One region of the Streptomyces vulcanius genome, then DNA from elsewhere that is predicted to be linked to it. Evidence: riboswitches for the same ligand, from Rfam matches in the RefSeq annotation. Region 1 holds a riboswitch; the other holds the start of a gene.
The links. Region 1 has a riboswitch for cobalamin ahead of ACFPIH_RS20110 (cobalamin biosynthesis protein). Riboswitches for the same ligand answer to the same signal wherever they lie in the genome.
Positions count from the first base shown of each region.

Region 1 (3,724 bases):
CGTGCTGGTCACCAAGGTCCTGATCCCGGCGATCGCCGCGCCGATCGTCGCCGGAGCCGCGGCGATGCTCGCGACCCGGCTCTCCTACACCCTCGGCCGGAAGGCCGACGGAAAGGCCGCCGAAAAGGGTTACCGGGCCGGGCAGATCGCCTCGGCCGGGCTGGTCTCCCTCGCGCACGGCACGAACGACGCGCAGAAGACGATGGGCATCATCACCCTCGCCCTGGTCGCCGGCGGCGCCGTGGCCCCCGACTCCGACCCGCCGGTCTGGGTCATCCTCTCCGCGGGCCTGGCCATCGCGCTCGGCACCTACCTCGGCGGCTGGCGCATCATCCGCACCATGGGCAAGGGCCTGACCGATCTCCGGCCGCAGCAGGGCTTCGCCGCCCAGACCAGCGCGGCGACGGTCATCCTCGCCTCCTCCCACCTCGGTTTCTCCCTCTCCACCACGCACTCGGTCTCCGGCGCGGTGATGGGCGCGGGCCTCGGCCGCAAGGGCGGTGTGGTCCGCTGGTCGACGGCGACCCGGATGTTCGTGGCCTGGGGCCTGACGCTCCCGGCGGCGGCCCTGGTGGGCGCGCTCGCCGAGTCCGTGACGGACCTGGGCGACTGGGGCACGGCGGTCGTGGCCTTCTTCCTCGTTGCCTCCAGCGCGGCGATCTGGAAGGTCTCGCGGCGCGAGGTCGTCGACGCGACGAACGTCAACGCGACCGAGGAACCGGCCATCGCTCTCGTCACCGACGACCTGAAGGCGACCATTCCGGCCCCGGCCCCGGCCGCCACCGCCGCGACCACCGAGCCCACCGCCCCGGCCGTCTGAGCCCCCCGGTACCAAGGACACGAAGGAAGAGAACCAGCATGAAGATCGACTGGGCGGCCCTGGGCTCCGTCTTCGGCGTCAGCCTCGTGGTCACGGTGGGCCTGGTGGCCCTGTTCACCCTCGGCGTCATGGGCCTGTCCCGCCGCGAACGCGCCGCGGAACAGGGCGACTCCGCCGCGCTCGCCCTGACCGGCGCCTACGCCTGCTTCGCCGCCTGCGCTGCGGCGGTGGCGTACGGCATCTCACTCATCGTGGTCTGACCGTCTCCCGTGGGCGGCCCTCCCCTGTCTCAGCAGGGGGGGGAGCCGACGTCAGGTCCCAGAGCACGATGCCGTCGTCAACACTGACTCACGGCCACCTCCCCGTCCGCCCGGCACCTCGCGCTCCACCCCGCAGCCGCGCCGTGGCCACGACGACGCCCGCCTCCGCGCCGAGGGGCGATGCCGGACTCGACGGTGCCGGACCCGGGCGTGGAGTGTCTCCGCCGCCCCCGCGAGCCCGCCGCCGCCCCGCGACACACGCTGGACGCCCGCGGAGCCGTCGCCGAACACCTCCAGCAGCACCACCTGCCCAAGGGGATTCGCCCCGAGTCGGTGGCCGGGACGAGCCCGGCGTACCGGCGATGTGGGGTTCTGCACACTCTCCCCGTGCAGGTCAACGGCAAGTTGACGGGTCTTCCGGGCCCGTGGTGGACTGCCGGAGCCATGTACGGCGGCAGGAGAGGAAGCCGGTGTGAATCCGGCGCGGTCCCGCCACTGTGACCGGGGTAGCAATCCCCGGGAGCCAGGAACTCTCACCGCCGGTCTAGTCGAACCAGGGCGTGGACACCCTGAGTGAGGACATATCGCCATGCTCGCTGGGCCGTTGAGGTACCGCACCAGGTCACTGCCCGACCCCACGGCCGGCTGAGCCGATGCGTGCCGATCGCGTCTTCGCGTACGGCGCCGCCGCCGGCCTCCTCGGTGATCTGCTGCTCGGCGATCCGCGCCGCGGCCATCCGGTCGCCGCGTTCGGACGGGCGGCCGGCGCCGTGGAGCGGGCGCTGTGGCGGGACCACCGCGGCTGGGGCGCGCTGCACACCGCCGTGTGCGTGGGCGGGGCGGTGGCCCTGGGCGCCGTCGCCGAGCGGGCCGTACGGTCCTCCCCCGCCGCTTCCGTCGCGCTGACCGCCGCCGCCACCTGGGCCGTCGTCGGCGGGACCTCGCTCGCGCGCGAGGCCCGGGTGATCGGGCGGGCGCTGGAGGCGGGGGACGTCGAGGCCGCCAGGGCGCGGCTGCCGCATCTGTGCGGGCGGGATCCGCAGGCCCTGGACGCCGACGGCGTCGCCCGAGCGGTCGTCGAGTCCGTCGCCGAGAACACCTCCGACGCCGTCGTGGGGGCGGTGGTGTGGGGGGCCGTCGGCGGGGTGCCGGGGCTCCTCGGGTTCCGGGCGGTCAACACGCTGGACGCCATGGTCGGGCACCGGTCCGCGCGTCACCGGCGCTTCGGGTGGGCGTCCGCGCGCCTCGACGACCTCGCCGGCTGGCCGGGGGCGCGGCTCACCGCCGTACTCGCCGCCCTCGCGGGTGACGATCCGCGCGGGGCCGCGCGGGCCTGGCGGGAGGACGCCGGCCGGCACCCGAGCCCCAACGCCGGTCCCGTCGAGGCGTCCTTCGCGGGGGCGCTCGGGGTGCGGCTGGGCGGGACGCTGTCGTACGGCGGCCGGGTCGAGCACCGTCCGGTACTGAACCAGGAGGGGCGTGCCGTGCAGGCCGACGACATCGAGCGGGCCGTACGGCTGTCCCGCCGGGTCGGTCTGCTCGCCCTCGGCGTCGCCGCGGCGGTCAAGGGGGCTGCGTCATGACGGGCGGAGGCCTGCTGGTCGCCGGGACCACCTCCGACGCCGGGAAGAGCGTCGTCACCGCCGGGATCTGCCGGTGGCTGGTGCGGCAGGGGGTGAAGGTCGCGCCCTTCAAGGCGCAGAACATGTCGCTCAATTCGTTCGTGACGAAGGAAGGCGCCGAGATCGGGCGGGCGCAGGCCATGCAGGCGCAGGCCTGCCGGGTGGAGCCCACCGCGCTGATGAATCCCGTGCTGCTCAAGCCGGGCGGTGAGCGCAGCAGCCAGGTCGTGCTGCTCGGGAAGCCCGTCGGGGAGATGAGCGCCCGTGGCTATCACGGGGGGCGTCAGCAGAAACTCCTCGGAACGGTTCTCGACTGTCTCGCCGAACTGCGGGGCACGTACGACGCGGTGATCTGCGAGGGCGCGGGTTCGCCCGCCGAGATCAACCTCCGGCGGACCGACATCGTGAACATGGGGATCGCCCGGAATGCCGGGCTGCCGGTCCTCGTCGTCGGCGACATCGACCGCGGGGGCGTCTTCGCGTCCTTCTTCGGGACCGTCGCCCTGCTCTCGCCCGAGGACCAGGCGCTGATCGCCGGGTTCCTCGTCAACAAGTTCCGGGGTGATGTCTCGCTGCTCGAGCCGGGGTTGGACATGCTGCACGGGCTCACCGGGCGGCGCACCTACGGCGTGCTGCCGTTCCGGCACGGTCTCGGGATCGACGAGGAGGACGGACTGCGGGTCTCGCTGCGCGGGACCGTGCGCGAGTCGAACGTCTCCCCGCCCGTCGGGGAGGACGTGCTGCGGGTGGCCGTCTGCGCGATCCCGCTGATGTCCAACTTCACGGACGTGGACGCGCTGGCCGCCGAGCCGGGTGTCGTCGTGCGGTTCGTGGACCGGCCCGAGGAACTGGCCGACGCCGACCTCGTCGTCATCCCCGGGACGCGGGGGACCGTACGGGCGCTGGAGTGGCTGCGCGAGCGGGGGCTGGCGGACGCCCTGCGGCGCAGGGCCGCCGAAGGGCTGCCCGTGCTGGGCATCTGCGGCGGCTTCCAGATCCTCGGCGAGCACATCGAGGACGAG
Region 1 covers NZ_JBHSFK010000012.1:118,629-122,352, forward strand. Annotated here, with positions in the region: gene ACFPIH_RS20100 (inorganic phosphate transporter) at 1-820, shown strand, start outside; gene ACFPIH_RS20105 (hypothetical protein) at 859-1,080, shown strand; cobalamin riboswitch at 1,493-1,632, shown strand; gene ACFPIH_RS20110 (cobalamin biosynthesis protein) at 1,734-2,663, shown strand; gene ACFPIH_RS20115 (cobyric acid synthase) at 2,660-3,724, shown strand, end outside.

Region 2 (3,724 bases), on a different contig from region 1:
GAGTTGCGCAGTCCGGTGGCCGCGATCCGCTCGCGCAGCGCCGCCCAGCGCTCCGGCCAGGTGAACTCGACGCCGTAGTGGTCGGGGTGCAGTACTCCGCGCGCGGTACGGGTCTGCTCCCAGGCCGGCAGCGGGCCGTCGCGCTCGGCCAGGTCGGCGGAGGCCTCGTACGCGGCGAGCATGACGCGCTCGGCGATCCGGGTGGAGAGCGCCCGGGCCTGCGGGGAGTCGAAGGGCATCCGCAGCTTGAAGAAGACGTCCTGGAGGCCCATCGCGCCGAGACCGACCGGCCGCCACCTGGCGTTGGAGCGGCCCGCCTGCTCGGTCGGGTAGAAGTTGATGTCGACGACCCGGTCCAGGAAGGTGACGGCGGTGCGGACGGTGTCGTCCAGCCGCTCCCAGTCGATGTCCCCGTCGCTCACGAAGGCACCGAGGTTCACGGACCCCAGGTTGCAGACGGCCGTCTCGCCGTCGTTCGTCACCTCCAGGATCTCCGTGCAGAGGTTGGAGGAGTGGATCACCGCGCCCGGCTCGGCGGTCTGGTTGGCGGTGCGGTTGGCCGCGTCCTTGAAGGTCATCCAGCCGTTGCCGGTCTGCGCGAGGGTGCGCATCATCCGGCCGTACAGGTCACGGGCCGGGATGGTCTTCTTCGCGAGCCCGGCCGCCTCCGCCCTCCGGTACGCGGCGTCGAACTCGTCGCCCCACAGGTCGACCAGCTCGGGCACGTCGGAGGGCGAGAACAGCGACCAGGTGCCGTCCTCGTTCACCCGGCGCATGAACTCGTCCGGGATCCAGTGCGCGAGGTTCAGGTTGTGCGTACGGCGGGCGTCCTCACCGGTGTTGTCGCGCAGCTCCAGGAACTCCTCGATGTCGGAGTGCCAGGTCTCCAGGTAGACCGCCGCCGCGCCCTTGCGCCGCCCGCCCTGGTTCACGGCGGCGACGGAGGCGTCCAGCGTCTTGAGGAACGGCACGATGCCGTTGGAGTGGCCGTTGGTGCCGCGGATCAGCGAACCACGGCTGCGGATCCGGGAGTACGACAGACCGATGCCGCCGGCGTGCTTCGAGAGCCGGGCCACCTGGTGGTAGCGGTCGTAGATGGAGTCCAGCTCGTCGATTGGGGAGTCGAGAAGGTAGCAGGACGACATCTGGGGGTGCCGGGTACCGGAGTTGAAGAGCGTGGGGGAGGACGGCAGGTAGTCGAGCCGGCTCATGAGCCCGTAGAGCGCGGCGACTTCGTCGACGGAGCGCGGGCTGTCGTCCTCGGCGAGGCCGGCCGCGACGCGCAGCAGGAAGTGCTGGGGCGTCTCGACGACCTTGCGGGTGTGGGGGTGCCGCAGGAGGTAGCGGCTGTGCAGGGTGCGCAGGCCGAAGTAGCCGAAGCGGTCGTCGGCGCCGGTGTCGACCAGCGCGTTCAGCCGGGCCGCGTGCAGCCGTACGAACGCGGCGGTGCGGTCGGCGATCAGGCCCTCGCGGTGGCCGACGGCGACGGACTCGGTGAACGAGGTCACGCCCTGGGAGGCGGCCTCCGCGGCGACGCCGATCGTCAGCAGCCGGGCGGCCAGCTTCGAGTAGGCGGGGTCCTCGGAGATCAGGCCGGCCGCCGCCTCCGTGGCCAGCTCGCGCAGCTCGGCGTTGACCTCGTCGAGGGCTCCCCGGGCGGACCGGCCGCGCAGTGCGGCGGCGGCGACCCGGCCGGGGTCCGCGTCGGGGAGGTCGGCGGTCAGCTCGGTCAGGGTCCGCAGCAACGCGGTCCCGGGACCGTCGGTGTCCAGCTGGATGGCTGAAGCCGGATCGGCTGGCGCGATGGTCACGTGGGGGCTCTCCCTCGCTCGGCTGGGGGCCTGGCGGAGGGCAGGGGCAGCACACGAGCGCACGGGGCGTCGCGTCCACCGGCCCACTCCACGAGGCCCGGACGTCAAGGCACCCGGGCCGGGGCGGCCGGGCGCGCTGTCGGCAGGTCCTCGGACTGAACCAGGCGTGCAAAAGCACGCATGTACACCGTTGCGGGACAGTTCCGGATTCGCACCGGATTCCCCTGCGGCGACAGCGAGCACGAGCATACATCTTGTGCTCACCTGTCACGCCACCACCAGATGTTGTGTCGCGGAGGTGTCAGAGCGTCAGGTGATAGGTGAGCAGAGTGAAGTCGTCCAGATGTGGCACGGGATTCCAGTCCCGCTCGGGTGTGCGGACGAAGCCGAGGCGTTCGTATATGCGGTGGGCGGCGTGCATGGCCCTCTGGGTCGACAGAACGACGCCCGTGCAGCCTTCCGTGGCCCGGGCACGGTCGAGGCAGGCGCGGACGAGGGCCTCGCCGGTGCCTCTGCCGCGCGCCGCGGGGCCGACCGCGAGCATACGGATCTCGGTCTGTCCGGGGCCCGCCAGGTCGGCCATGGGGCCGGGCCCCGGCACGAAGGTGACACCGCCGAGGAGACGGTCGTCCGCCACCGCCACCAGCACCTCGGCCGCCGCCGCCCGCTTCGCCACGTTCCGCAGTTCGTGCAGGTAGTCGTCGTCCTCGCCGAAGTCGAGGAGGTTGTCGTCGAGATAGGCACGGCCGGTGAGGGTGCCCAGGGCTTCGTATTCGGTGGGGTCCGCTTCCCGGATCTCTATGTCCATGGCGCGCAGTGTGCACCAGACGCACGACAGCGGGCCGCCGGATTTTCTCCGACGGCCCGCCGATGCCGGTTACTCAGTGGGCCGAGTCGGCAGTCGCCGGCGGCAGTTCCACCTGGACTCCCGGGTCGCCCGCGTCCGCCGTGTAGTCCTGCGGGCTGGTCTCGTCCACGCCCTCGGGGGCCTTGGCGGCCCTCAGGACGAAGGTCAGGACCACCGTGACCACCACGTTCAGGACGAACGCCGTCAGGCCGATGTAGCCGATCTCGCCGATTCCGGGGATCTCCTTGGACGAGCCGCCGAAGTGCTTCTGGGTCGGGGAGGCGACCCCGTACGCGGCGACCGTGCCGTAGACCATGCCGACCGCCCAGCCGGCCAGCAGCGCCCAGCGGTGGAACCAGCGGGTGAACAGGCCGCCGACCAGGGCCGGGAAGGTCTGCAGGATCCAGATGCCGCCGAGGAGCTGGAAGTTGATCGCGACCGTCTTGTCCATCGTCAGGACGAAGACCAGCGCGCCGACCTTCACCAGGAGGGACACCAGCTTGGAGACCTTCGTCTCCTGCTCGGGCGTGGCGTCCGGCTTGATGAAGTCCTTGTAGATGTTGCGGGTGAAGAGATTCGCGGCTGCGATCGACATGATGGCCGCCGGGACGAGCGCGCCGATGCCGATCGCCGCGAACGCCACCCCCGCGAACCAGGCCGGGAACATGTTCTCGAACAGCTGCGGGATCGCCAGCTGGCCGTTGGTGACCTTCACTCCGGCCGCGACGGCCATGAAGCCCAGCAGGGCCAGCAGACCGAGCATCAGGGAGTACAGCGGCAGGATCGTGGTGTTGCGGCGGATCACCTCACGGCTCCTGGAGGAGAGGGTCGCGGTGATCGAGTGCGGGTACATGAAGAGGGCCAGCGCGGAGCCGAGCGCCAGCGTGGCGTACGTCCACTGGCCGGCCTCGGGCGGGACCAGGCCGCCCGCCCTGGCCGCGGTGTACTTCTCGCTCGCCGAGGCGAAGATCTCGTCGAACCCGCCCAGCTTGATCGGGATGTAGATGATCGCCACCGCGATGACGATGTAGATCAGCGTGTCCTTCACGAACGCGATCAGTGCGGG
Region 2 covers NZ_JBHSFK010000044.1:42,373-46,096, reverse strand. Annotated here, with positions in the region: gene ACFPIH_RS44855 (ribonucleoside-diphosphate reductase subunit alpha) at 1-1,811, opposite strand, end outside; cobalamin riboswitch at 1,936-2,060, opposite strand; gene ACFPIH_RS44850 (GNAT family N-acetyltransferase) at 2,113-2,619, opposite strand; gene mctP (monocarboxylate uptake permease MctP) at 2,693-3,724, opposite strand, start outside.
Region 2: it holds a riboswitch for cobalamin, as region 1 does, so the genes downstream of both, ACFPIH_RS44855 (ribonucleoside-diphosphate reductase subunit alpha) here and ACFPIH_RS20110 (cobalamin biosynthesis protein) in region 1, are expected to answer to the same signal.